DNA from 4 places in the Geodermatophilus sp. SYSU D01180 genome. Region 3 is predicted to be linked to each of the others. Evidence: predicted binding sites of a transcription regulator. Region 3 holds the regulator's gene; each other region holds the start of a gene.
The links. Region 3 encodes LexA, which represses DNA repair genes until DNA is damaged. Its sites were predicted from a motif close to TCGAACANNTGTTCGA; they were not measured.

Region 1 (6,926 bases), on a different contig from region 3:
GTCGACCTGCTGCGCCCCGTCGCCGACGAGCTCGGCGACGGGGCCGCCGCGCTGTTCGCCGCCCGCTCGGCCGCCGCGCGCGAGCCCGAGGCGGCCGACCTGGGCAGCCCGGTCCGCGCGCTGCGCCCGCCGGTCGACGACGGCCGGCTGCAGCTGTTCGAGGCGGTCGCCACCGCGCTGTCCGGGCTCGCCGCCGACACCCCGCTGCTGGTGGTGCTCGAGGACCTGCACTGGGCCGACCGCTCCAGCCGCGACCTGGTCCGCTACCTGCTGGCCCGGCTGACCGGCGAGCCGGTCGCCGTCGTCGCCTCCTACCGCTCCGACGACCTGCACCGCCGCCACCCCCTGCGGCCGCTGCTCGCCGAGCTGGTCCGGCTGCCCGGCGTCGAGCGGCTGGACCTCGGCCCGCTGCCCGACGCCGACGTCGAGCAGCTCGTGCGCGGGCTGGCCGCGGGCGTGCCCGACCGCACCGTCGACGACGTCGTCGCCCGCGCGGAGGGCAACGCCTTCTACGCCGAGGAGCTGCTCGCCGCGGGGCTCGCGGGGGAGTCGCTGCCGCTGCTGCTCACCGACGTGCTGCTCGCCCGGGTGGAGCAGCTGACCCCGGCCGGGCAGCAGGTGCTGCGGGTGGCCGCGGTCGCCGGCCGGCGGGTGCGGCACGAGCTCGTGGCGGCGGTGGGCGGGCTGGCGCCGGCCGACCTGGAGGCGGCGCTGGCCGAGGCGGTGCACTCGCACCTGCTCGTCGTCGACCCCGACGGCGCCTACCGGTTCCGGCACGCCCTGGTGCGCGAGGCCGTGCTGGCCGACCTGCTGCCCGGTGAGCGGGTCCGGCTGCACGCCGCGGTCGCCGCGCACCTGGCCGGCGTCCCGGGGGCGGGCACCGCGGCCGAGCGGGCGCACCACCTGCGGGAGAGCAACGACCTGGCCGGCGCCCTGTCGGCCTCCCTGGACGCCGCCGACGAGGCGCGGCGGCTGGCCGCCCCGGCCGAGCAGCTGCAGCACCTGGAGGCGGTGCTCGCGCTGTGGCGGGCGGTACCCGACGCGGCGGCGCGGGCCGGGCGGTCGCAGGCGGAGCTGCTGCTGGACACCGCGGCCGCCGCCCGCCGCGGCGGTGAGCTGCACCGGGCGGTGGCGCTGCTGCGCTCGGCGCAGGACCTGCTCGGCCCGGACGGCGACCGGCAGCTGCGCGCGCGGGTGCACTCGACGCTGGCGCAGGCGCTGGGCCGCATCGAGGACCAGGCCGCCGCGCTGCGCGAGAGCACGGCGGCGATGGCGCTGGTGCCGGCTGAGCCGCCCTCGCCGGTGCGCACCTGGGCCGCGGCCACGCACGCCCGCGTCTGCTACGACGTGGGCCGCCGCACCGAGGGCGACGCCGCCGCCGAGGAGGCGCTGGCCGCGGCCGACGCGCTCGGGCTCGACGGCGCGTGGGCCGACGTCGCCGTGTCGCTGGCCCGCTCACGCGGCGGGGAGGAGCTGCCCGCGCGGCTGGAGGAGGCGCTGGCCCGCGCCCGCCGGTCGGGGGACCCCGACGTCGAGATGCGGGTGCTGTTCAACCTGGCGATCGTCGCCTACGAGGCCGGCTGCTCGGGCGAGACGCTGCGGTGGAGCGACACCGCGCTGGCGCGGGCCGCGGAGCTCGGCGTCGAGTGGTCGTTCTACGCCGCGGAGCTGCGCCACCTCGGGGTCGTCTCGCGGTACGTCGTCGGCGACTGGGACGGCAGCCTGGCGCTGGCCGACCGGCTGGCCCGGGTGCCCGAGATGGCCGCGCACGTGCGGGCGGCCGGGCTGCTCGTGCAGGTCGGCCGCGGCGACCCGGCCGCCGCGGAGCGGATCGCCTGGGCGCGCGGCCTCGTCGGCCGGCTCGACGCGCACGTGCTGCTGCTCCTGGCCACCGCCGGCGCGGAGGTCGACCTCGCCGCGTGGGCCGGCGACCCGGCCACCGCCCTGGCCACCGCGCGGTCGGCCACGGAGACGCTGACCGGGCTGTGGGGCGACGACCGGCTGGCCGTCGTCCGGCTCGCCGCGACCGCGCTGGCGCCGGTCGGCGACGCGGCGGCCACGGCCCGCCTGACCGGGGACGCCGCCGCGGAGCGGGAGTGGACGGCCGCGGGGGGGTCGCTGGTGGAGATCGCGCGCTCCGCGGTGGAGGCGCACGCCCGCCTGATCGGCCCGCACGGCGTCGAGGCGGCGGCGTGGACCGCGCGGGTGGAGGCCGAGGCCGCGCGGCTGGCCGGGTGCCCGGCGCCGGAGCTGTGGGCGGCCGCCGTCGAGGCGTTCGGCTACGGGCACGTGTACGAGCAGGCCCGCAGCCGGTGGCGGCTGGCCGAGGCGCTGGTCGCCGTCGGCGACCGCGGGGCCGCGCTGGAGCCGCTCTCCGCCGCCGCCCGGACCGCGCGCGAGCTGGGCGCCGCGCCGCTGCTGGCCGCGGTCACCGCGCTGGCCCGCCGGGCGCGGCTGGAGCTGCCCGGCGCCGGGCGGGTGGTGGATACCGCGGCGGTGTTCACCCCGCGCGAGACCGAGGTGCTGGCCCTGCTCGCCCGCGGCCGCACCAACCGGCAGATCGGCAGCGAGCTCTACATCAGCGAGAAGACCGCCAGCGTGCACGTGAGCAACATCCTGGCCAAGCTCGGCGCCGGCAGCCGCACCGAGGCCGTCGCCCTGGCCGCCGCGAGGGGCCTGCTGCCCACGGGCTGACCGGCGTCCCCGGCGATCATGGCGCGCTGACCATCGGGCGACGGCGTGTCGTGGTCACGGCGCCATGATCGCGGGCGGGACCGGCTCAGAGCATCGTGCGGAGGCGCTCGCGGCGGGCGCGGAGGACCTCGACCGGCGCCGAGGCCGACGGCGGGCCGGGCACGTGCTGGCGCAGCTGCGTGTGCACGACCGCGTGCGGGGTCGACGTCTTCGCCGACACCCGGCTGACCAGGCGGTTGATCTCCCGCCGCAGCTCGGCGACGTCCCGCCAGCCGCGGCCGGCGTCGTCCTCGTCGGGGTGGTCCTCGACGATCGGCAGCTCGCCGGTGTCCTCCTCGTGCACCCGCTGGGCGATACGCAGCCGCAGCTCGTCGTCGCGCTTGGCCAGCAGCGACGCCGTCTGCTCGGCGGTGAGCAGGCCGGGGATGCCGAGGAACTCCTCGTCCTCCGGCGCGACGGCGACCGCGCCGGAGCCCTCGCCGGTGTGCGCCGTCCCGCCGTGCAGCACGTGCGCGAACCGGGCCTCGGCCTCCAGCGCCTCCCACTGCTTGAGGCCGACCGCCTCGCGCTCCTTGGGCGGCAGCGGGTCGAGGTCGAGCGCCTCGGGGTCCTTCGCCTTCGGCGGCGGCATGACGTGGTTGCGTTCCTTCTCCATGGACGCGGCCAGGGAGAGCAGCGGCCGCACCGCGGGGAGGAACACCGTCGCCGTCTCGTGCGACGCCCGGGAGCGGACGACGCGGCCGACGGCCTGGGCGAAGAACAGCGGCGTCCGGTAGGAGGTCATCCACGCCAGGACGGCGGCGCGCGGGACGTCGACGCCCTCGGAGATCATGCGCACGCAGACGGCGATCCGCGCGGACCCGGTCGAGAAGCGCTCGATCTTCTTCGACGCCTTGGGGTCGTCGGACAGGATCAGCTCGGGCGCCTTGCCGGTGATCCGCTTGACGATGCGGGCGTAGGCGCGGGCGTCGTCCTGGTCGCTGGCGAGGATCAGCCCCGCGGCGTCGGGCATGCCGCCGTGCTCGCGCAGCTGGGTGATCCGGTCGTCCATCGCGGCGACCACGTGCGGCACCCACTGGCCCTTGGGGTCCAGCGCGGTGCGCCAGGCGGCCATCTCCACCGAGCGGGTGCCGGCCTCCGACAGCGACGCGGCCACGACCTCGCCGGCCGAGTTCCGCCAGCGCGAGGTGCCGGTGTAGGCGGCGAAGACGACCGGGCGGACGACGTTGTCGGCCAGCGCCTCCTTGTAGCCGTAGGTGTAATCGGCGCGGCTGACCAGCCCGGCGCCGGCCTCCCCGGCGTCGCCCTCGAAGCCGTCCTCCTCGTAGCGCACGAAGGGGATCCGCTCGTCGGGCTTGGTGCGGAACGGCGTCCCGGTCAGGCACAGCCGGCGGGCGGCGAAGCCGTAGGCCTCCTCGATCGCCTCGCCCCACGACAGGCCGTCGCCGGCATGGTGCACCTCGTCGAGGATCACCAGCGTCTTCACCGCTGTGGCGCGCGCGGCGTGCAGCATCGGCTTGCCTGCGACCTGCGCGTACGTCGTCACGTAGCCCTGGGTGCCGGCGCGCACCGGGCCGACGGCGTTGGTCAGGCCCGGGTCGAGCACGATGCCCATCCGGTCGGCGGCGTCGGCCCACTGCATCCGCAGGTGGTCGGTCGGGCAGACCACGATCACGCGGGCCACCTCGCGCCGCTGCAGCAGCCGCGAGGCCAGCGTCAGCGCGAAGGTGGTCTTGCCGGCGCCGGGGGTCGCGGTGACCAGGAAGTCCTTGGGGGAGGTCTCCTCGTAGCGCTCGAGCGCCGCCTGCTGCCAGGCCCGGAGCGGTCGGCTGGTCGTCTGCGGGGCGACCGCCCCCGCCCGTGCTGCACTCGCCATCTCGCGGCCCATCCTGCCTGGCGCACGCCGGACACGCCCGACCGGCCACCTCCCGCGCGCCCGCCCGCAGCCGTCGTATATGCGGTCCGCCACACGCGCCTGACCTGCGGTTTCGTCCCCGCCCGCCGGTCCGGCGTGGCAGGCCTCACATCGGGAACGGACCGGTCCGGCGCGTCCCGCCGGCCCCATCCGTCCCCGCAGTGGTCGACGCGGTCTTCCACGCGACCGGCGTCCGGGTGCGGCACCTTTCGGTGGCCCTGGACGAGCTGCTGCCCGGGCTGCCCTGAGCGGCGGCGGTGCCCGCTGCGCCCGGCGTGGCAACCCGTCGCGTCGCGGACCGCCTGCCTCCGGATGAGGCGTGTCCCTGGGCCCGGCCTCGTGGCGAACGTGCTGCTCAGTCGCCTGTTTCTGTCAGTGGTCGGCCGTATGTTCGACCTCGTGGACGACGTGCTGACCGTTCCGGTGCCGGTGGCGCCGCCGGTCTGGGTGTCGTCCGGGCCGCTGGGGGCGGTGCAGGCCGCGGACCGGGAGATCGCCCGGCCGACGGCGCTGCGGGCGCGGGCGGTGGCGGCGTTCGCGGCGACCCGGCCGGCCTCGGCCGACCGTCCGCAGGGTGCGCCGGGGGCGATGTCGGCGGAGCGGTGGGCGGCGCGGCCGGAGGTGCTGCGGCCGGTGAGCGCGTGGGCGACGCGGGAGCTGGCGGTGGCGCTGTCGTTGTCCGCGGAGGCGGCGCACGCGCTGCTGGAGCGGTCGCTGACCCTGGTGCACCGGCTGCCGGCCACGCTGGCGGCGCTGGAGGCGGGGATGCTGCACCTCGGGCACCTGTGGCCGCTGCTGGACCAGGTCGCCCCGATCGCCGACGACACGGTGCGCGCCGCGCTGGAGGCCGACCTGCTCGCGTGGGCGGCGGGGCGGGTGACCACGCCGGCGCAGCTGGGCGACGAGGCGCACCGGGAGGTGCTCGAGCGCGGCGCCCGCGCGGCCGCCGACCGGCTGGCCAGGGCGGTGCGCGAGCGCGGGGTGTCCGCCCGGCCGGACCGGGTGGACGGGAGGAGCGTGGTGGGTGCGCTGCTGACCACGCCGGAGGCGGCGGCGCTGGTGAAGGCGCTGGGCGCGTACGCGGATGCGCTGCCCGGCGACGGCCGCACCCGGGGGCAGAAGATGGCCGACTGCCTGCTCGACCTGGTGCTGCGCCCCGGGGGGACCGGTCTGCCGCCGGTGCAGGTGCGCCTGGACGTGGTCGCCCCGGTGGGGGCGCTGCTGGGTGGGGATCAGCCGTGCGAGATCGACGGACAGGTGGTGCCGGCGGAGATGGTCCGCGCCCTGCTGGCCGCCCTCACTGAGCCGGAGACCCCCGAGCCCGAGACTCCCGAGCCCGCTGCCCCGAGCGAGGGCGCCGGAATCGACAACTCGACAGGCAGCACGTCCTCGGCCGGCCCGGTCGACACCGCACGGGTCGACATCGCCGCCGCCGGTGCCGAGGACTGGCCGCTGCTGGATCTCACCGCCGCCGACATCGCCCACTACGAGGCCGAGGCCGACGAGCTGTCCGCGTGGTGGGACCGGATGGAGGCCCGGGTGCTGGCCGGGGAGTTCGACGACCGGCCGGTGTCCTGCCCCGTCGACGAGGAACCACCACCCGGCCTGCAACCACCGCCGGACGAACCCGCACCGCCCGACGACTCAGGGCCTCGGCCGACCGACTCCCCACCGGGGACGACCGTGCCCGCGGGCTGGTGGGCGCGCGCCGACCGCGCCGTCGACGACGCCGGCACCGCGCTCCTGGCTGCGCAGCGGGCACTGGGCCGTGCCGCCCGGATGGTGGCCACCGCCGAGCGCGCCGACACCGCCGACGAGACCGCCTGGCGCGGCAGCCCCGCCGGGCGGATCACCGCCGCACCGGATGCGCTGACCGCCCTCGCCGCCGCAGACCAGCAGGCCCGGGAGGCGCTGGCCGGGCTGCTGCGGCGCACCGCCGGCGGCGGGCTCACCGACCGGCCCCGCCTGGTCCTCACCGACGCCCTCACCGGCGCGCTGCTCACCCTCACCGACCTACCGGCCCTGCACCGCGCCGACAGGACCGGCACCGGCCTGCGCGTCCCCGGCCCGACCGCCGGCTACCACCCCGCCACGGCGCTCGACCGGCACGCCCGGGCCCGGGACCGGCGGTGCCGGTTCCCCGGCTGCCGCCGCCGCACCGGCCACCTCGACCACGCCATCCCCTGGCCGGCCGGACCCACCGCCGCGCACAACCTGGCCGGCTACTGCGCCGGCCACCACCGCGGCAAGCACCAGGCCCCCGGCTGGCGACACCACCTCGCCGCCGACGGCACCCTCACCCTCACCACCCCCACCG
Region 2 (6,926 bases), on a different contig from region 3:
ACCAGGCCGAGGTCGACCACTTCTGGGACCGGCTCACCGACGGCGGGCAGGAGGCGCCCTGCGGCTGGCTCAAGGACCGCTTCGGCGTCTCCTGGCAGGTCGTGCCCGTCCGGCTGCTGGAGCTGCAGGCCGACCCCGACCCCGACCGGCGGCGGCGCGCGGTCGAGCAGATGTTCACGATGCGGAGGATCGTCATCGCCGACCTGGAGCGGGCCGCCGACTCGGTCTCCGCCTGAACCGGCCGCGGGCCGGTGCCGGGAGACCCCCGCCACTAGGGTCGGACGGGTGACCGCCCCCGCACCGTCCACCGGCGAGCAGCTGCCCGTCCGGACCGCCGCGGTCTGGGCCGCGCTCGACCCGCTGGCCGGCGCGGGGACCCCGCTGCGGGTCCTCGACGTCGGCGGCGGCAGCGGCGTCTTCGCCGTCCCGCTGGCCCGCCGCGGCCACGAGGTCACCGTCGTCGACCCCAGCGCCGACGCGCTGGCCACCCTCGGGCGCCGGGCGCAGACCGCCGGGGTCGGCGACCGGGTCCGCGGCCTGCAGGGCGACGGCGACCTGCTGCACGAACTGCCCCTGGGCGGGGACGGTCCCGACGGCGGCGGCTACGACCTCGCGCTGTGCCACGCGGTGCTCGAGGTGGTCGACGACCCCGCCACCACCCTCGGCGAGATCACCCGCGCGCTGCGTCCCGGCGGCCACGTGAGCGTGGCGACCGCCAACCGGGCCGGCGCCGTCCTCGCCCGCGCGCTCGGCGGCCACCCCAAGGAGGCGCTGGCGCTGCTCGAGGACCGCGACCCCGCGCCCGGCCGCACCCGCCCCGCCCGCCGCCGGTTCGGCTCCGAGGACCTGCTCGCGCTGCTGCGCAACGCCGGGCTCGAGCCGGAGGAGTGGCGCGGCGTCGCCGTCGTCGCCGACCTGCTCGACGCGAGCTCCGGCGCCGACCCCGAGGCCGTCCGCCGCCTCGAGCTCGCGCTGGCCGGCACCTCGCCCTACCGCGACGTCGCCGCCGGCCTGCACGTCCTGGCCCGCCGCCCGTGACGGCGCTGCCGCCGGACCTCGTCCGCCCCGCCTACGGCGCGGCCAGCCTCGCCGACGTCCTGCCCGGCGCGGCCGCCGCGCTGGGGGTCGGCGTCGACCGCGGCGGCCTGCCCGGCGACCCGCTCGGCCTCACCGCGGCGCTGGCCGGCGCTCGCCGGGTCGCGGTCCTGCTCGTCGACGGCCTCGGCGCGCACCTGCTGCGCGCGCACGCGCACCTCGCCCCGGCCCTCGCCGCCCTGGCCGCGCCCGCCGGCGACCTCGCCGCCCCCTGCCCGAGCACCACCCCGGTCAGCCTCGCCACGCTGGGCACCGGCGTCCCCCCGGGCGGGCACGGCGTCCTCGGCTTCGTCACCGCCGTCCCCGGCGAGGACCGGCTGCTCAACCACGTCCAGTGGGCCGACGACCCCGACCCCGCCACGTGGCAGCCGCGCCCCACCGTCTTCGAGCAGGCCGCGGCCGCCGGCCTGCCGGTCACCGCGGTCGCCCCCTACGCCTACGCCGGGTCCGGCCTCACCACCGCCGTGTACCGGGGCGCGGCGTACGCGGGCACGGTCAGCGCCGGCGACCTCGCCGCCGTGCTGCTGCAGTCGCTGGCCGCCACCCCCACCGGGCTGGTCTACGGCTACACCCCCGAGCTCGACCTCACCGGCCACGTGCGCGGGGTCGACTCCGACAGCTGGCGGGTGCAGCTCACCCTGGTCGACCGGGTGGTCGAGCAGGTGGTCGCGGGCCTGCCCGACGACGCCGCCCTGCTGGTCACCGCCGACCACGGCATGCTCGACGTCCCCGCCGGCACCCGCGTCGACGTCGACGACGAGCCCGCCCTGCTCGACGGTGTCGCGCTGCTGGCTGGCGAGCCCCGCGCCCGCTACGTGCACACCGTCCCGGGCGCCGCCGCCGACGTCCTCGACGCCTGGCGCGGCGTGCTCGGCGACCGGGCCTGGGTGGCCGGGCGGGAGGAGGCGGTCGCCAGCGGGGTGTTCGGCGCCGTCGGCGAGGGGATGGCCGCCCGCATCGGCGACGTCGTCGCGCTCGCCCGCGGCCCGTGGGCGGTCACCGCGTCGGCCACCGAGCCGGGGCCCAGCCGGCTGGCCGCCTACCACGGGTCGCTCACCGACGCCGAGGTCGCGATCCCGCTGCTGCTGGCCCGCGGCCGCGCGCTCGCCTAGCGGTTCAGCGGACCGGGGACACCGACAGCGCCGTCCACGTGCGCGGGTGCGCCGCGTGCACCGCCCGGCAGGTCAGCTGCGCCGCCTCGTCCGCCGGCCGGCTCTCCACCCGCACCACGACGTCGCCGTCCGCGCCGCCGAGCACCACCTCGAACCGCTCGACGCCGTCGGCGTCCTCCGCCGCGGTGGCGGCCAGCCGCCGGGAGCCGCGCACCGGCAGGTCGTCGACGCCGAGCAGCCCGAGCCGCTCCCGCGCGGCCTGCTGGGCGGCCTGCGCCGGCAGCGGCATCCCGGCCCGCCCGCGCAGCCACGGCAGGGCCACCTCGCCGCGCGCGTGCGCGGCGACCAGGTCGGCGCCGTCGCCGGGCACCTGCCCGTAGGCGAACCCGTGCGGCAGCACCAGCACGTTGGAGGCGAACCGGCAGCCGCCGAGGTGGCTGCACTCCCAGACGTCGGCGGGCGCGGGCATCGCCGCGGCCAGCGGCCGGCCGCGCAGCGCGCAGCAGGCGTCGTGCTGCCCGTGCGTGCACACCAGGTACGCCGGCCGGTCGGCGCGCTCGCCGGCCGAGCCGTCCCAGGGCGCCTCGACCAGGTCGGCGTCGTCGGCGCGGGTCGACCACCACAGGCCCTCGCGGCCCGGGCGGCCGTCGGCGTAGGCCCAGCGGCGCCCGGAGTCCGCGGCCCGGTCGCCGGGCCGGCGGACCAGCAGCACCCGCACGCCCTCGGCGCGGGCGCGCGCGGCCAGCCGGGCGGTCACCGCCGGGTCGATGCGGGAGCCGGTCAGCGCGTCGCGGCCCCACGGGCCCGGCTGCTCGACCAGCAGCCAGCGCTGCGCCGGCCCGGCTGTGGCCACGGGGGAGTCCCCCCGGACCAGGGCCGTGACCGAGCAGCGGGTGGCGTCGAGCCGGCCCGCACGGGCGGGGACGGGAGCGGTCACCCGGGAGGAGGCGACGGGGTCACGACCCGGTCCCGAGGGCGTCGGCACGCTCCCCATCGTCCCCGCCGGCGTCGGGCGCCGGGGCGCCCGGTCCGTGCGGACCCGGCTCGGGGGCGGTGGCCGGGACGCCGTCGACCCCGTGCGCGCCCTGCACAGCCGCGTCGGCGACCAGCGCGATCGACTCGGTGACCAGCCGGCGGGCGAGGACGAGCCGGTCGTCGGCGTCGAGGCCGGCCAGGTCGGCGACCTTGAGCTCGCCGGCGGCCAGGAGCCCCTCCAGCGCGGCGCGGGTCGAGGCGGGGAACTCCAGCCGGCGGCGGCCGGCCAGCAGCGCCACCCGCCCGCCCTCGGCGGTGGCCGGGGCGTCCCGCAGCGCGCAGCGCAGCCGGCGGCGCAGCCGCAGGACCGTGTCCGGGCCGAGCGCGGCCGCCGCGGTGGCCTGCGCCAGCGGCGCCACCGGCTCGGGGCGCACCTGCGACCAGGTCCGTGAGCGCAGCCGCTCGGCGACCTCGTCGGGGTCGACCCGGCCCAGCCACTCCTGCAGCGCCGTCACGACCGTGGCGACGTCGTCGCGGACCGACGCCGGGTCGGACAGGTCCAGGCCCACCGGCAGGGCGCGGCGCAGCTCCCGGTCCTCGGCGGCCAGCACCCGCACCAGGTCCAGCGCGGACTCGGCCGCGGCCCAGCGGGTCACCGGGTGCACGCCGATGGTCAGGTGCGCGCTGGTCTGCCCGAGCGCCACCGCCGAGTGCAGGTAGCCGCGCGGCAGGTAGAGCGCGTCGCCCGGGCGCAGCACGGCGTCCATGACCGGCTCGCGCTCCGCGGCGGCGGCGACGGCCGCCTGGCGGTCGGTCCACGGCTGGGTGCGCAGCGGCTCCTCGAGCACCGGCTCGTGGATGGTCCAGTGCTTCTCGCCGGCGACCTGCAGCACGAAGACGTCGTGGACGTCGTAGTGCGGGCTGAACCCGCGCGAGGACGGCGGCGTGACGTACGCGTTGACCTGCGTCGGGTGCCCCAGGTCGGCGGCGAGCTGGTCGGCGAACTCGACCAGCGGCGGCCAGAGCCGGTGCAGGCCCTGCAGGACCACGGTGCTGCCGTCGGCGAACAGCCGGAGGACGGCGTCGGAGGAGACCTGGTCGGCCACCTCGGCGCCGGCACCACCGGAGGTGGTGAAGCGCTTCGGGTCGACGACGGCGCCGTCCTTGGCGATGCGCAGGAACGGCGTGCGCAGGCCGCGCCGCGACAGCAGCTCGTCGACGTCGGTCAGCGTCAGCAGGTCGGTGAACGACTCCCCGGTGTCCTCGGCGCGGGCGAGCAGCGGGCGGCGGGACCAGTACCGCTCGGCGAAGACCGCGGGGTCGAGGTGCGTGCACCGGCGCAGGGCCGGGCGGGCCTCAGCCCCGCCCGGCCCTGCGACGGCCGGGTCCTGGCTCAGGCCGAACCGTCCGCGCCGCCGTCGGCGCCACCGTCGGCACCGCCGTCCGAGCCGCCGCCGGCCGCCCCACCGTCGGCCGGGCCGTGACCGGCGCCGCCGTCCGCGCCGCCGTCCGCACCACCGTCGGCGCCACCGTCGGCACCGCCGTCGGCACCGCCGTCGGCACCGCCGTCCGAGCCGCCGCCGGCCGCGCCGCCGTCGGCGGGGCCGTGGCCCGCGCCGCTGTCAGCACCGCCGTCGGCGCCGCCGTCGTGCTGGCCGGGCGTGCCCTCGCCGGCACCGCTGTCGGCCGGACCCTCCGTGCTGGTCATGTCGTCGTCGTCGAGCGCCATCGGGCTCCTCCGGGATCCGGGTCGGGACCGTCCGCCGGACGGCGGTCGGTCGTGTCCCACCTACCTCGCCCGTGCGCCGGTCACACATGCGCCGACCAGCGACTTCCCGGGGTGCCCGGACACGCCGGGGACGGCGCGCCGCCTCCCCGGGTGGGCCGCTAGTCTCCGAACACGTGTTCGAGCGGGGAGGTCGCGTGCGGTCGTCGGGCGGGCGTGCCGAGGGGTGCACGGTGCTGCACGTCGACATGGACGCGTTCTTCGCCAGCGTCGAGGTGCGCCGGCGCCCCGAACTCGCCGGCACGCCGGTCATCGTCGGCGGCGCGGGCAACCGCGGGGTGGTCACCTCGGCCACCTACGAGGCCCGCGCGTACGGCGTGCACGCCGCCATGCCGACGGCGCGGGCGCTGCGGCTGTGCCCGACGGCGACCGTGCTGCCGGGGGACGTGGCGCTCTACGCCGAGGTGTCCCGGGCGGTCATGGCGCTGTTCCGGTCGGTCACCCCGCTGGTGGAGCCGCTGAGCCTGGACGAGGCCTTCCTCGACGTCGGCGGGGCCGGGCGCCGGCTGGGCGACGCCGCCGAGATCGGGGAGTACCTGCGCGCCCGCGTCTTCGACGAGCAGGGCATCACCTGCTCCGTCGGCGTGGCCGGCACCAAGTTCGTGGCCAAGCTCGCCTCCACCCGCGCCAAGCCCGACGGGCTGCTCGTCGTCCGCCCGGCCGAGGTCATCGACTTCCTGCACCCGCTGCCGGTCGGCGCGCTGTGGGGCGTGGGCGCGAAGACCGAGCAGGTGCTGCTGCGGCTGGGGCTGCGCACCGTCGGCGACCTCGCGCACGTCCCGGCGCGCACCCTGCAGCGGGCGCTGGGCCCCGCCGCCGGCGCCCACCTGCACGAGCTGGCCTGGGGTCGCGACCCCCGCCGGGTGGTGCCCGACGAGCCGGAGCGCTCGACCGGGCACGAGGAGACCTTCCCCACCGACGTCGACGACCCCGCCGTCGTCCACCGGGAGCTGCTGCGGCTGTCCGAGCGGACGGCGGCCCGGCTGCGCGCGGGCGGCTGGCTGACCCGCACGGTGAGCATCAAGGTCCGCTTCGCCGACTTCACCACCATCACCCGCAGCCGCACCCTCGGCGTCCCCACCGACGTCGGGCAGGACGTGTACGAGACCGCGCGGGCCCTGTTCGACGCGCTCGGGCTGGACCGGGCGCGGATCCGGCTGGTCGGCGTGCGGGCCGAGCGGCTGGTCCCGGCCGGCCAGGCGCCCCGGCAGCTCGAGCTCGGCGCCCGCGAGCACGGCCGCCGCGACGCCGAGCTCGCCGCCGACCGGGCGGCCCGCCGGTTCGGCGCCGGCGCGGTGCGGCCGGCCACGCTGCTGCACCGCGACCGCGACCGCCGGGTGCGCTGAGAGGGGCTCCGGGACCGCCCGCGGACCCCCCGTGAGGGTGGTCACGACGACGGTGCGGCGGGTCGCCGCGCACTCGCCTTTCGCACCCCGCCGACGGCTCGTATCCTCGGTGTCACCACCGGGTACGGGCCCGGTGGTGTCTGGCTCCGCCCACCTGGAGGTCTCGGTGCCGCTCTCCGAGCACGAGCAGCGACTGCTGGAGCAGATCGAGCGCGCCCTCGTCGACGACGATCCCAAGTTCGCCTCCTCCGTCCGCACCGGCGACCGCAGGCTCAGGGCCCGGCGGAAGCTGCAGCTCGGTGCGCTCCTGGTCGTGGTGGGCCTGGCCGTCCTCGTCGGTGGCGCCGTCGTCCCGTCCGTGCCGCTGGGCGTCCTCGGGTTCCTCGTGATGTTCGGCGGTGCCGCGCTCGGCGTCCTCAACTACCGCTCGGCCACCGGCGCCGTCGAGACCGGCCCGGCCGGTGCCCGCGGCGCGCAGGGCGGCCGCGGCCGGGGCGGGCGGTCCCGCAAGCAGCCGCTGAAGAACCGGCTCGAGGAGCGCTTCCGCCGCCGCTACGACCAGTAGCCCCCGAGACCCCGCCGACGGCCGCCGTCCCGATCGGGACGGCGGCC
Region 3 (6,926 bases):
GCAGCGGCGGGGTGCCGCCGCGGTGGTGGCGGGCCCGCAGCTCGGTGATCTCCTTCTCGAAGTCCTCGACCGAGGTGAAGGCGCGGTAGACGCTGGCGAAGCGCAGGTAGGCGACCTCGTCGAGCTCGCGCAGCGGCTGCAGGATCGCCAGGCCCACCTCGTGGCTGGGGACCTCGGCCACGCCGCTGGCGCGGATGGCGTCCTCGACCTGCTGGGCCAGCTGCTGGAGCTGGTCCTCGTCGACCGGCCGGCCCTGGCAGGCGCGCCGCACGCCGGCGACGACCTTGGTCCGGTTGAACGGCTCGCTGACCCCGCTGCGCTTGACGACGGCGAGCACCGCCTCCTCGACGGTGGTGAACCGGCGACCGCAGGCCGGGCACGAGCGGCGGCGACGCGTGGTGGCCCCCTCGTCGGCCTCGCGCGAGTCGATCACCCGGCTGTCGGGGTTGTGGCAGAACGGGCAGCGCACTGCGGTTCACCTCCCTCCGCGGAAGACCTGCCCGGACCGGGGACCCGGCTCGGGCGGCTGGTGCCGGCGGGCTCGTTCCGGTCCTGCCGGACCCGCCCGCCTGCCTGTCGTCTGTGGACCCCTCTGGGGACATCCGGTGGACACCCCGTGGAGGTCCTGAGGACGGCCTGTGGAGGACTTCCATCGGTGCAACTACTAGATGTAGGGGGACAGTAGGCCCCGCTCCACTACATCTGCAAGACGAGAACCCGCGTGTCTGTTCCGTCGAGATCCGGCCGTGACCCCGCGGTGACCACGCGCGAGCAGGACCCCCTCCCGTCACACGACACGCCGGGGCGCCACGCGTGTCGGCGCGCGGAGAGGCACGCCCGGGTGTATCCGGCCACCGCCGGCAGGGGACGACCGGGCACCCGGACGGCGCGCAGGCGCCTCCCGGGACGTCCGGCCGGACGCCGGTGGAGGGGTGCGGAGGACCGCCGGGGACGCGCCCCGGCGTCGGGTCAGGCGGTGGGGCGGACGGCGGGGCGGCCGCCGCGGGGGTGCGGCACCAGGTCGCCGAGGCGGATGGGGCGGGTCAGCATGTCCGGCTCCTCCGCGACGGCACCGTCGGCCGGCACCGGGCAGATGACGACCGGCATCTCGGCGGTCGCGGCCCGGTGCCGGCCGGAGCCGGCGGGCGCCCGGTGCCGGCCCGCGGCGGCCGGGCGGACGGCGGGCTGCTCGGCGGTGACGTCGCCACCGTGCCGGCGAGCGCCGCGGCGGGGGGCGCGGGCGCCCGGGACGACCGCGCGGCGGGCCACGGCCGGCAGCGCGGCGGTCCCCGTGGGGTCGGCGATCCCGTCCGCGGGACCGGAGGCCAGCGTCAGGTGCCGCTCGGGCAGCCGCACGAGGGCCAGGTCCACCCAGGCGTCCTCCCCGTCCGCTCCCGCGGTGTCGCGCAGCCGGACGCGGGCCTCGCACCCGCCGGTCGCGTCGTGGCGCCAGCCGTGCATGGCACCCGGCACCCAGGTGCCGTCCACGAGGACCTCGACGTCCTGCGGGGACCGGAAGGTCACCGCTGCGCTGCTGTTCACGGCTGCTGACACGCTCCTGACCGTAAGTGCCACGACGACTCCGGACGGTAAACGACGGCGCCTGCATGGTTGACGAACTCACCGGCGCGGTCTCGTCACATTCCCCGGGTGACGGCGCCGGACGGGGCGCCTACGGCAGACGGAGCACCTGCCCGGGGACGACGACCGCCCCCTGCAGGTCGTTGAGCGCCTCGATCGCGTCGACCACCGCGCGCACGTCCTGGTCGGCGCCGGCGACCTCCGCGGCGATCGACCACACCGTGTCCCCGCTCTCGACCACGACGCTGCTCTCGCCGGCCAGGCGCAGGCCGTCGTGGGGAGCGAGGAACTCCCGGCCGAGGGCGGCGCCGCCGACGCCGGCGGCGAGGACCAGCACGGTGACCAGGCGGCGACCGCGGCGGGTCAGCCGCACCGGCGCCGGGGCCGGCGCACACCGCGCGCGGACGGCGGCCCGGGCGGGCTCCGAGTGCACCGGGCGCCCGCTCGGGCGGGCCGGGTCGCGACGGGCGCGCGGCCCCTCGGCGGCCGGGCCGGCGGTGCGCGCGGGAGCCGCGGCGGGACGGTCGGGCACCGGCCGCAGGCGCCCGGTGACGCGAGGACCCGAGCCCGGCAGGGCGGCGCGCGGCGCCGGCCGGCCGGCGTGACCCGGGGATGCGGAGCGGGCCGCACCGGCCGCCGTCGCGCCCTCGCCGCGGAGCGGCGGCCGCCACGGGACCCGGACCGCCGCGTCGAACTCGAGCACTGCCTGCCGCACGCTGCCCATGACCGCTCCTCCTGATCGGGTCGACCGCATCGAACACGCGTTCGATCGAACGCCTGATCGGATGTCTACCGCACGGGTCCGACGAGTGCGAGAGCGGCGCGGCGTGTCCTTCGAACACACGTTTGAACCTGCGGCGCCGGCGCGCTACGGTCCGTGCGGGCGCACCGCCCGCCGACCGGCCTCGGGGCCGGGAGGGCGACGGACGGGCCGCGGGGACGCGGCCGGCGAGGAGGAGACGTGGCGGGCACGAGCGGGACCGGCCAGGGCATCCGGGGCGGCGGCACGACGACCCGCCGTCCGGCCGCGGAGCGCGGCGCCGGCGCGGAGAGCACGGGCGCCGTGCGCACCTTCCCCGACCGCGGCGAGGCCGGCGACGGCCTGACCCAGCGGCAGCGCCGGGTCCTCGAGGTCATCCGCGACTCGATCGAGCGGCGCGGTTACCCGCCCTCGGTCCGCGAGATCGGCGAGGCGGTCGGCCTGTCGTCGGCGTCGTCGGTCGCCCACCAGCTGTCGGTGCTGCAGAAGAAGGGCTGGCTGCGGCGCGACCCCAACCGGCCGCGCGCGCTCGACGTGCGGCTGCCCGGCGAGACCGCGGGCGAGACCGCCCCGGCGGCGCCTGCCGCGGCCGCCGACGGCACGACCGCGCCCACCTACGTGCCGCTGGTCGGGCGGATCGCGGCCGGTGGCCCGGTCCTCGCCGAGCAGGCGGTCGAGGACGTCTTCCCGCTCCCCCGCGAGCTCGTCGGCGAGGGCACGTTGTTCATGCTGCGCGTCGCCGGTGACTCGATGGTCGACGCGGCCATCTGCGACGGCGACTGGGTGGTCGTCCGCCAGCAGCCCACCGCCGAGAACGGCGAGATCGTCGCCGCGATGCTCGACGGCGAGGCCACGGTCAAGACCTACAAGCGCCGCGACGGGCACGTCTGGCTGCTGCCGCACAACCCGGCCTACGAGCCGATCCCCGGCGACGAGGCCACCGTCCTCGGCCGCGTCGTCACCGTCCTGCGGCGGGTCTGAGCCGCAGGTCCCCCGCCGGCGCCGGAGCTCAGGCGCCGGCGGGCGGACCGCCGGACCGGCGGCGGCGCAGCCGCCCGCCGAGCCACACCAGCGCGGTCGCGACGACGGCGGCGGCCACGCCCGCGGTCACCGGCGACAGGCCCCCGGGGTCCCCGCCGAGCAGCGCCGACGGCGACGGGTCGGCCGCCCCGGACCCCGCCGGCGCGGGCGGCGCGGACCCCGCCGGGACCGGCACCGAGGTGACGTCCCCGGGCACGCCCTCACCGGCCACCAGCAGCCCGCTGCCGTCCGCGGTGAACGACACCGCCTCCCCCTGCGGCGCCTCGGGCAGCGCGATCCGCACCGGCTCGCCGGCCAGCGCCCCCGGGATGTCCGCGCCGGTCAGCGGCCAGACGTAGGCGTCGGTGTAGGTGCGCAGCGCGATCCGGCTGCCGTCGCGGGCCACCGCCCCGCCGGTGACCAGCAGCTGCCCGGCCCGGCCGACGGGACCGCCGGGCGTGCCGGTGAGCGTGAACGTCACCGTGCCGACGTCGGCCAGCGCCACCGTGCCCCCGTCGACCAGCGGCGCGGCCGGCCGGTAGACGTGGCTGGCCCCCAGCACCTCCTTGGTCACCACGTACGGGGTGCCGTCGGGGGCGAGCAGCAGCGCCTCGGCGTCGTGCGGGCCGTCGGGATAGGTCAGCCGGTACAGCGCCGTCCCCCCGTCGGGCCGCAGCGCGACGAGCGCGACCGTCGTCCGGACCGTGGTGTTGTCGCCGGTGTCGGCCAGCCACACGGTGCCGTCGGGGCCGACGCCGAGGTCCTCGGGGTCGTAGGGGTCCACCGGCGCGGTGGTCACGTCGACCACCCGGCAGGCGCCGTCGAGCACGTACACGGCGACCTGGTCCCCGCCGTCGACCATGGCGAGCATGCGGTCGCCGACGTCGACGAGGCCGGAGAGCTCGGCCAGTCGAGGGTCGGTCACCTGGCAGCGGACCGACGGGGCGGCCGGCTCCTCGGCGGCGGCCGGGGCGGCCGGGAGGGCCATCAGGCCCGCGGTCAGCAGGACGGCCGGTGCCCGCCGGGCGGCGCTACGCGGACGGGCGGCCGGCTCGGGCACTCGCCCAGCGTGACAGCACCAGCGCGTCGAGTGCGTGAACCACGCCCAGCAGCAGCAGCCCCACGGCCGCGCCCACGACGGCATCGGTGACCCAGTGGAAGTCCAGCGAGACCATCGCGATCCCGGTGGCCACCGGCCCGACGACGGCCAGCCACCACAAGGTGCGCTGCACCCGCGGCCCGAGCCCGTACTCGACCGCCTGCCAGCGCGCCACGCCCCACATGAGCACGGCGTTGGCCACGTGCCCGGAGGGATAGCTGGCGCCGTCGCGGTGGAAGAACGAGCCGGGATAGGCGGGCGCCGTGCGGCCGGTGCCGAACTTGAACGCGTAGACGACGACGGTGAGCAGCGCCAGCGCGGTGACCACCCGCAGCAGGGGCAGCAGCGTCCGTTCCCGCAGGCACAGCCAGCCGACCAGGGCGGCCAGCACGATGAGGATGGTGCCGCGGCCGCCGATCTGGGTGACCGCCCACACCGGCCAGTAGGCCGGCGAGTCGCGCAGGTCCCAGGCGCTGACCACCTCGGAGACCTCGAGGTCCAGCCGCTCGAGCACCCCGCGGCTGAGCAGGTCGACGGTCACCCCGACGGTGACCGCGAACGCGAGGACCAGCAGCCACCACGGCGGGCGGCCGGCACCGACCACGGCGGCCGGGCGGGCGGCCCGCTCCGGGCGCCCGGCCGGCGCGTCGGAGGTGCGCCGCACCACGCCGCTGGTCACCGGATCACGGTACCGGGCCGTGACCCGTCCGTGACCTCGGCGGGCCGGAACGGCGAGCCGCCCGGGCGCCCGGCGCGGAGCCGGGCACCCGGGCGGCCCGGGGTGCAGGAGGCGGTCAGCCGACCGGGACGGCGTACCGCTCGAGCGCGGCGGCCAGGCCGCCGTCGACGCGGGCGGTCAGCCGGGTGCCGGCAACCTCGTGCTCCTCGCTGAGCACCTCGCCGTCGCGGTGCACACGGGCGACCAGGTCCCCGCGGTCGTAGGGAACGAGCACCTCGACCTCGACGTCCGGGTGCGGCAGCCGGGCGGCCACGACCTCACGCAGCTGCTCGATGCCCTCGCCGGTGCGCGCGGAGACCCACACGGCACCGGGCAGCGCCCGGCGCAGGGTCAGCACGTCGTCCTCGGTCATGGCGTCGACCTTGTTGACGACGATCAGCTCGGGCACCGCCGCCGCGTCGATCTCCCGCAGCACCACGTGCACCGCGTCGATCTGGCCGAGCGGGTCGGGGTCGGAGCCGTCGACGACGTGCAGCAGCAGGTCGGCGCCGGCCACCTCCTCCAGCGTGGAGCGGAACGCGTCGACGAGCTGGTGCGGCAGGTGCCGCACGAACCCGACGGTGTCGGTGAGCGTGTACTCGCGGCCGTCGGGCGACTGGGCCCGGCGCACCGTCGGGTCGAGGGTGGCGAACAGCGCGTCCTCCACCAGCACGCCCGCGCCGGTCAGCCGGTTGAGCAGGCTGGACTTGCCGGCGTTGGTGTAGCCGGCGATCGCCACGCTGGGGACGGCGTTGCGGTCGCGGCCCGAGCGCTGGGTGGCCCGGGCGGTCGCCATGCCGGCGATCTCGCGGCGCAGCTTGCTCACCCGCGACCGGATCCGCCGCCGGTCGGTCTCGATCTTCGTCTCACCGGGACCGCGGGTACCGATGCCGCCACCGCCGGCGACGCGGCCACCGGCCTGCCGGGACAGCGACTCACCCCAGCCGCGCAGCCGCGGCAGCATGTACTGCATCTGGGCGAGCTCGACCTGGGCCTTGCCCTCCCGGCTGGTGGCGTGCTGGGCGAAGATGTCGAGGATCAGCGCGGTCCGGTCGACCACCTTGACCTTGAGGGTCTTCTCCAGCGCGTTGAGCTGGCCGGGGGTCAGCTCGCCGTCGCAGATCACCGTGTCCGCGCCGGTCGCGGCCACGATGTCGCGGATCTCGTTGGCCTTGCCCGAGCCCACGTACGTGCCGGCGTCGGGCTTGTCCCGCCGCTGGCTCACCGCCTCGAGGACCTGGGAGCCCGCGGTCTCGGCGAGCGCGGCGAGCTCGGCCAGCGAGCGGTCGGCGTCGGCCTGGGTGCCCTCGGTCCACACACCGACGAGCACGACGCGCTCGAGGCGCAGCTGCCGGTACTCGACCTCGGTGACGTCGGCGAGCTCGGTGGACAGCCCGGCGACGCGGCGGAGCGCGCCACGGGCCTCGAGCGCGTAGGAGCCGGTCGTGTCGTCGTCCTCGTCCCACTGGCCGGCCGGGGCGGGACGGGTCTCGGCGAGCGTGTCGTCGTCGAGGGGGGTGCTCTCGGGGGCTGTCGTCATCACGTCCAGCGTGACACGCGAGGCCACGCCGGTCACCTGGGTTGTCGTCTCTGCAGTCGTCATACGCCTCCTACAACACCGGAACGGGTCAGGTGCATCCCGCCGGGAGGCGGGTAGGGCGGGACGGACACCACAGCCGAGGAGGACCCCGTGAGCACGAGCAGCGACGCCGGCACCGACGACCCCGGCCGCGACCCGGTGGGCCTGG
Region 4 (6,926 bases), on a different contig from region 3:
CGCCGGCGCCGGCACCGGCCGGCCGTCGGGGACGACGACGGGGGAGTCGGGGTAGTCGTAGCCGAGCACCAGCCCGAGGCTGTGGAACTCCGGGTCCTTGACCTGCAGCGCCTCGGCCAGCGCCGCGCGCAACTCCACACCGGTGGGGCCGTCGTCGTCGAGGTCGCGGCCGGTGAACGCGGGGGCGAGGAACGCCTCCTGGCCGCCGGCGGCGTCGATGGTCCGCCGGGCGACCGGGCGCCGCTCGGGCTCGTAGCTGTCCAGCAGCGCGGCCGGCGCCCAGCCCTGCAGGACGGCGGCGAGCTTCCACCCGATGTTGACCGCGTCGCCGACGCAGGTGTTGAACCCGTGGCCGCCCCACGGCGGGTTGAGGTGCGCGGCGTCGCCGACGAGGAACACGCGCTCGCCGCGGTAGCGGTCGGCCAGCAGCATCCGGGCCTGCCACGGGTCGGTGGCCAGCACCTCGACGTCGATGTCGGCACCGACCAGCGCGCGGACCAGCGCCGCCGGGTCGGCGTCCCCGGCCAGCGTGTCGACGCCCTGGACGATCGCCCACCAGGTGCCGTCGAGGTCGAGCCGGCCCATGAGCCCGCCGCGCTCGGTGCCGATGACCCAGTGGTGGACGCCGAGCGCGCACAGCGGCCGCTCCTCCAGCGCCCGCGAGCGGAAGGTGACGCTGAGGTTGGGCATCGCGCCGGAGGAGCCCTCGTAGCGGGCGCCGATCGCGCGGCGCGAGGCGCCGCCGCTGCCGTCGCAGCCGAGCACGTACTCCGCGACGACGTCGGTGCGCGCGCCGTCCGGGCCCTCGACGGTGGCGCGGACCTCGTCCGCCCCGTCGGCGATCGCGGTGACCCGCGCGCCGACCCGGAGGATCACCGACGGCAGGGCGGCGGCGGCCTCCCGCAGCAGGAGCTCGACCTCCGGCTGGGGCGCCTGCTGGCCGGCCTCGGCGGCGACCTGCCGGGGCTCGGTCCACAGCCCGAACGCCTCGGGGAAGCGGGTGATCTCGTGCCCGAACAGCCCGGTGCAGAAGACGACGTCCTGCGCCCAGGACACCGGCAACGGGGCGGCGGCGCGCAGCCGGTCGGCCAGGCCCCAGCGGCGCAGGTGCTCCATCGTGCGGACGCTGGTCGTCTTGGCGCGCGGGCGCAGCGGGTCCAGCTCCGTGCGCGGCTCGACGACGAGCACCTCGACGCCGCGCCGGCCCAGCTCGATCGCGGCGGCCAGCCCGCTGGGGCCGCCGCCGGCGACGAGCACCGGGACCCGGGACGGGACGTGCGCTTCGGTCACGGGGACTCCTGTCGGACTGCGGTGCCGCCCTCGGTCGCCTGTCGCGCGCGGAAGGCGGGGGAGGGGCGGGGAGATCAGGGGGCCGGTGGGCTCGGGGGCCACGCCCGGACACGTCGAGGATGGGTGGCCGGGGTCACTCTGCCGAGGGGCGATTCCATTGACCGGCAAGCGGTCCCGGGTGGTTCCGGATCAGGACGGGAGCAGCCGCGCGCGCAGGAAGGCGGTCGTCCGGGCGAGCGCGTCCGCGGCCGCGTCCGGGGCACCCAGCCACATGTGGTCGGCGCCGTCGTAGGTGTGCAGCTCGACGTCGGCCCCGGCACGCCGCAGGCCCTCCGCCAGCCGCTCGCTCTGTACGCAGGGCACGAACCGGTCGCCGGTTCCGTGGAGCAGCAGGACCGGCGGCGCGTCCGCCCGGACGTGGGTCACCGGGCTCGCCTGGGCCGCGGCGTCGGGGACGCTCGCCGGCGGGGCGCCGAGCAGCTGCGTCTCCCGGGTGGTGGCGTCGGCGGGGTCGGCGCCGGCGTCCCCGGCGAAGCCGGCCAGGTCGGCCGGCGCGTACCAGGCGGCGACCGCGGCGACGGCGCTCGACGGGCCGGTCACGCCGACGTCGCCCTCCAGGGCCGGGTCGGTGACCAGGCCGAGCAGCTCGGCGAGGTGCCCGCCGGCGGACTCGCCCCAGGCGGCCACCCGGTCCGGGTCGACGCCGAGCTCGCCCGCGCGCGCCCGCAGCCAGCGGACGGCGGCCTTCGCGTCGGACAGCTGCGCCGGCCAGACCGCCTCGCCGGAGAGCCGGTAGTCGGCACTGGCGACGGCGATCCCGGCGGCCGCGACCCGCTCGAACAGCGTGCGGCCGGGATACGCGGGCCCGCCGGAGTGCCGGCTGCCCAGCCGCCAGCCCCCGCCGTGCAGGAACAGCACGACGGGGTGCGGCCCGTCGCCGGGCGGCAGGTACAGGTCGAGCTCCAGCGGCCGGGTGCCGGGCAGCGCCGCGTAGGCGACCCCGGACAGGACGCGGGTGCCGTCCGGGCCGGGCGACGGCGCGGGCAGGGGAGCGGCGTGCGCGGGCGGCGGCAGCGGCAGGGCGGGCGTGGGCACGGGGCCTCCTCGGAACGGACGCCGGGCGCGGCCCCTGGGAGGGACCGCGCCCGGTCGGGGAGTGCGGGACTCAGGCCTGCTCGGGCCACTCGTAGTCGCGCAGGAACTGCATGTTGTGCTGCTGCGCCGCTGCCTGCATGCGCGGGAAGTCGGGGACGAACGGCGGCTGATCGGTCGTCGGGTGGTCGGTCGGCGTGCCCATGTGCTGGAAGAACCGCTCGAACCCGCCGGAGAGGACACCCATGATCCGGGCGGCCTCCTCGACCCGGTAGGCGTGCGCGAAGCCGGCCGGCACGAAGCCGAAGTCGCCAGGGGTGAGCAGCTGCGACTGCTTGGTGCCCTCGGCGTCCTCGAAGAACAGCCGCACCCTGCCCTCGAGGATGCCGAAGGTCTCGTGGGTCTCGGCGTGCGCGTGCGTCGGGATGAGCTCACCGGCGGGGCACTCGCTCGTGATGATCCCGAACTGGCCCTCGGTCTCGTCGCCGGAGAGCAGGACGGTGAACAGGTCGCCGAAGAGCATCGCGTGCTCGCCCTCGCCCCGCTTGAGCACGTAGGGGACCGGCTTGCCGGGGAGCAGCCCCTTCCACTGCGGGCCCTTCTCCGGGTCGATCAGGTACTCGAAGCTCATCTGCACTCCCGGGTCGGGTCGGCGGTGACCACCCGAGCATCCGTGACCCGGGTCACGCGCCCCAGGCCCGTTCCATTGACCGGCACGGTCACGCGGACACCGGGACGACGACGCGCTCGCCGACGACCGTCTCGGCCATGAGCGCCAGCGCACGGTCGACCGGCTCGACGTCGGCCGCGGGCACGTTGAGGAAGCCGTGCAGCATCCCGGGGACGAGCACCTGCCGGACGTCGACGCCGGCCAGCGCGAGCGCCGCGGTGAACGCCTCGGCGGAGGCCCGGAGGTCGTCGTACTCGGAGTTCAGCAGCAGGACCGGGCACATGCCCTCCAGGACGGCGTTCGCCGGCATCGCGTACCCGTCGGCCCGGCTCTCCGGCCCGCCCAGGTAGTTCCGGGTGATCGACGCCCGGTCCTCCGGCAGGAAGCGCAGCAGCCGGGGGACCTCGGCCATGAGCGCCGCGAGCGCGGCCGACGGCGCGGGGACCACCGCGTGCAGCGTCGTGTAGGCGAGGACCAGCGCCGCGGGCACCCAGTCGTCGTCGTCGCGCAGCCGCAGCGCGGCCCCGGTGGCCAGGTTGTCGCCGGCGCTGGCGCCGCCGACGGAGATGCGCGCGGGGTCGACGCCAGGGTCGCGGCGGAGTCGCGCACCCAGCGGACGGCGGCGACGGCGTCGTCGTGGGGGACCGGGTAGGTGACCCCGCCGACGCACAGCCGGTAGTCGACGCTCACGACGACGGCGCCGGCCCGCTCGCAGACCTGCCGCGCGGTCCAGTCGGCCTCGGGCATGTCCAGGTCGCCCATCCGGAACGCGCCACCGTGCAACCAGACGAGGCAGGGGCGGTCGGCGCCGCCGCCGTCGGGCTCGTACACCCGGACCGGGACGTCGCCGTGCGGACCCGGCGCGGACGCCGGCCGGGTGGCGACGGCGGGCGGCGGCGGGGCGCCCTCGATCGACATGAACGCGTCGAGGCGGGCGCGCTGCTCCGGATCGGCGAGACCCCGCTCGAAGGACTCGATGCCCTCCAGCAGGTGAAGGTCCGCGGCGATGGCGGGGTGGATCGGCACGGGTCCTCCGGGGCTCGACGGTGGTCCGCGTCACCTTCGTCAGCGCGAGGCCGGTCCGGCCATCCCCGTGCCATTGGCCGGCAGGGCGAGGCGTCGCGGATTCCCCGTCAACGGCCGCGTCGGAATCTGTGGACGAGCCGCTGAGCTGCGGATTCAGGTCGCGGGAGGTTGTCTGGTCGGCTAGGCTTCGATCATGTGTTCGGATGGACAGGGAAGCGGTGACGTCCTCGACGACGTCGCCGCGCTGGTCGCCGAGCGCAACCGAACCGACGCCCGTCTCGCTCGTCGGGTCCGGGCAGCCGAACTCGAGCAGGCGCCGGAACGGGACGGCCTGAGGTCGATGGCCTCGTGGCTGCGTGGGCACGCCGGCTCTCGGTCCCCGAGGCCTCTCGGCTGGTGCGCAACGGCCGCGCGCTGGAGCACCTGCCGGCACTCGCCGAGGCGCATGACGCGGGCCTCGTGTCGGCCGAGCAGGTGGCGGTCGCGGCGCAGGCGGTCACGCCGGAGCGGCTGTCCGTGGCCGCGGCCGCCGGGATCGACCTGGCTGTCATCGACGCGGTGTTCACCGAGGTGGCCCTCGAGCGTGATCACAAGGACCTGGTGCAGGTCGTCGCGCACTACCTGGACGACCTCGACCTCGACGGGCCCGAGCCCGACCCCACCCAGGGGCGGTCGCTGACGCTGTCCCGGCACGCCGACGGCAGCCTGTCGATCCGCGGGCACCTCGACGCCGTGGGCGGCGAACGGCTGCAGACCGCCCTCGAGGCGCACGGGCAGGCCGACCGGCCCGCCGGCGACGAGCGCACCCGCGCCCAGCGCCTCGGTGACGCCCTGGTGCAGCTGTGCGACAACACCCTCGCGTCGGGCGCGGCACCGGTGCTGCGCGGCACCAGACCTCAGGTGATCGCCCCGATCGCGCTGGAGGACCTGGCCACCGGCCACGGCAGCGGGCAGCCCGGATCCGGGGCGGTGATCTCCGCGGCCAAGGCCCGCCGGCTGGCCTGCGACGGCGCCATCGCCCGGGTCGTGTTCGGCCCCGACGGCGCACCCCTGGGCCTCGGCCGGGAGCAGCGGCTGGCCAGCCGGCACATCCGCCGCGCCGTGGAACTGCGTGACGGCGGGTGCGTGTTCGCCGGCTGCGACGCCCCGACCTGGTGGGCCGACGTCCACCACCTCGTCCACTGGGCCGACGGCGGCGAGACCTCGCTGGAGAACTCGGCGCTGCTGTGCGAGCGGCACCACACGAAGGTCCACCACGGGTTCCGCGTCGAGCGACAACCCGACGGGCGATGGCGCACCCACCGACCGGACGGCAACGAGATCACCGTCCCCGCCCCACTCCTGACCCCCGCCGCCTGAGCGCTCCTGCACGCCCACGCCCGCGGGGCAGCCTCAGCGGCCGGGGCCGAGGGGGCGCCGGGCGCCGAGCCCTCGGGAGATGGCGCGGGCGGCGGTGCGCACCGCGGGGCCGAGCACGCGGGCGTCCGCGCCCTCCTGCGGCACGACGACGGAGACCGCGGCGGCCAGCCGGTCGGTGGCGTCGAAGACCGGCGCGGCCACCGAGACGATCGGCCGGGGGACGCGGCGGCGGAAGTGGGCCAGCCCCTCACGGCGGACCTCGGCCAGCGTGCGCCGCAGCGCCGCCTCCGACACCGGCGTGCGCTCGGGCTCGTGCACCAGCGGCCGGGCCAGGTACTCCTCCTGCACGTCGGGGTCGGCGTAGGCCAGCAGCACCAGGCCGACGCCGGTGGAGTGCAGCGGCAGCCGCCCGCCCACCTGGTACAGCACCGGGATCGCCGCGTGCGCCGAGAGCCGCTCGAGCAGCACGGCGTCCCCGCCCTCCCGGACGGCGAGCAGCACGTGCTGGCGGGTGACCTCCTCCAGGTCGCCGAGGAAGGGCATCGCCACCTGCCGCAGGCCGCGCGCGCGGGGCGCGAGCGAGGCCACCTCCCACAGTCGCAGCCCGACGGTGAACCGGCCCTCGGCGTCGCGCTCGAGCGCGCCCCACGCGACCAGCCGGCCGGCCAGCCGGAGCGTCGAGCTGGTCGGGATGCCGCTGCGGCGGGCCAGTTCGCCCAGCGTCAGCGACGGGCGGGTGGCGTCGAAGGCGGCGAGCAGGGCGAGGGCGCGGTCGACCACCGGGTCGCCCTGCGGTGGCCGCTTGCCGCGGACCCGCGTCTCGGGGCCGGGTCCGTCCGTAGCGGGGGCGTCCACCGGGCCGTCGTCCACCGGGCCGTCGTTCACCGGGAGGACGCCCGTCCGTTGCCGATGAGGCCCGCACCACACTCGTTTTCCATTGACCGGCATTGTGCCTGACGCCACAGCGCAGTCGTCCTCATCGTCTTGGGGCAGTCGGGCGGAGCAGCCCGCACGGCCGCCGGTCGGCCGTCCAGACCCCTCGCGTCCGTCGAGGATGAGGAGCCAGGACACGATGCATCGACTCACCTTCCGGTCCCGCGCCGCGGGCACGCGGCCCACGACCGTCCGCCTCGGCGCGGCGACGCTCGCCCTCGCCACGGCCGCCACGCTGGCCGCCTGCGGCGGCAACGGCGGTGGTGGCGGGGCCGCCAGCGCCAGCGAGGAGGGCACGCTGACCTTCGCCTACGACGCCGACGCCGCGCCCACCGGCTACGACCCGCTGCTGTACTCGCAGGGGCAGTTCACCTTCTTCGCGGCGCTCTACGACGCGCTGTTCGTGACCGCTCCCGACGGCACGGTGGAGCCGAGCCTGGTCACCGAGTTCTCCAACAACCCCGAGAACACCCAGACCACGCTGACCCTGCGCGAGGGCGTCACCTTCACCGACGGGTCCCCGCTGGACGCCGAGCTGGTCAAGGCCAACCTGGAC

Region 1: a site for LexA is predicted at 4,989-5,004, ahead of ACI8AA_RS09755 (DUF222 domain-containing protein). Genes of this name have one in related genera too.
Region 2: a site for LexA is predicted at 5,077-5,092, ahead of dinB (DNA polymerase IV). Genes of this name have one in related genera too.
Region 4: a site for LexA is predicted at 4,266-4,281, ahead of ACI8AA_RS02040 (DUF222 domain-containing protein). Genes of this name have one in related genera too.

What each region holds. Positions count from the first base shown of each region.
Region 1 covers NZ_JBJGZH010000008.1:80,098-87,023, reverse strand. Annotated here, with positions in the region: gene ACI8AA_RS09765 (helix-turn-helix transcriptional regulator) at 1-2,694, shown strand, start outside; gene ACI8AA_RS09760 (DEAD/DEAH box helicase) at 2,780-4,570, opposite strand; gene ACI8AA_RS09755 (DUF222 domain-containing protein) at 5,009-6,926, shown strand, end outside.
Region 2 covers NZ_JBJGZH010000020.1:79,612-86,537, forward strand. Annotated here, with positions in the region: gene ACI8AA_RS17535 (VOC family protein) at 1-236, shown strand, start outside; gene ACI8AA_RS17540 (class I SAM-dependent methyltransferase) at 286-1,038, shown strand; gene ACI8AA_RS17545 (alkaline phosphatase family protein) at 1,035-2,207, shown strand; gene ACI8AA_RS17550 (sucrase ferredoxin) at 2,212-3,144, opposite strand; gene ACI8AA_RS17555 (cupin domain-containing protein) at 3,164-4,288, opposite strand; gene ACI8AA_RS17560 (BatC protein) at 4,576-4,911, opposite strand; gene dinB (DNA polymerase IV) at 5,142-6,314, shown strand; gene ACI8AA_RS17570 (DUF3040 domain-containing protein) at 6,451-6,879, shown strand.
Region 3 covers NZ_JBJGZH010000017.1:47,620-54,545, reverse strand. Annotated here, with positions in the region: gene nrdR (transcriptional regulator NrdR) at 1-469, opposite strand, end outside; gene ACI8AA_RS16015 (hypothetical protein) at 970-1,554, opposite strand; gene ACI8AA_RS16010 (LysM peptidoglycan-binding domain-containing protein) at 1,673-2,305, opposite strand; gene lexA (transcriptional repressor LexA) at 2,543-3,322, shown strand; gene ACI8AA_RS16000 (hypothetical protein) at 3,351-4,421, opposite strand; gene ACI8AA_RS15995 (phosphatase PAP2 family protein) at 4,393-5,139, opposite strand; gene hflX (GTPase HflX) at 5,255-6,718, opposite strand; gene ACI8AA_RS15985 (hypothetical protein) at 6,869-6,926, shown strand, end outside.
Region 4 covers NZ_JBJGZH010000001.1:459,114-466,039, forward strand. Annotated here, with positions in the region: gene ACI8AA_RS02020 (FAD-dependent monooxygenase) at 1-1,290, opposite strand, end outside; gene ACI8AA_RS02025 (alpha/beta hydrolase fold domain-containing protein) at 1,480-2,385, opposite strand; gene ACI8AA_RS02030 (quercetin 2,3-dioxygenase) at 2,456-3,013, opposite strand; partial or broken gene ACI8AA_RS02035 (alpha/beta hydrolase) at 3,102-3,970, opposite strand; gene ACI8AA_RS02040 (DUF222 domain-containing protein) at 4,427-5,437, shown strand; gene ACI8AA_RS02045 (IclR family transcriptional regulator) at 5,471-6,292, opposite strand; gene ACI8AA_RS02050 (ABC transporter substrate-binding protein) at 6,510-6,926, shown strand, end outside.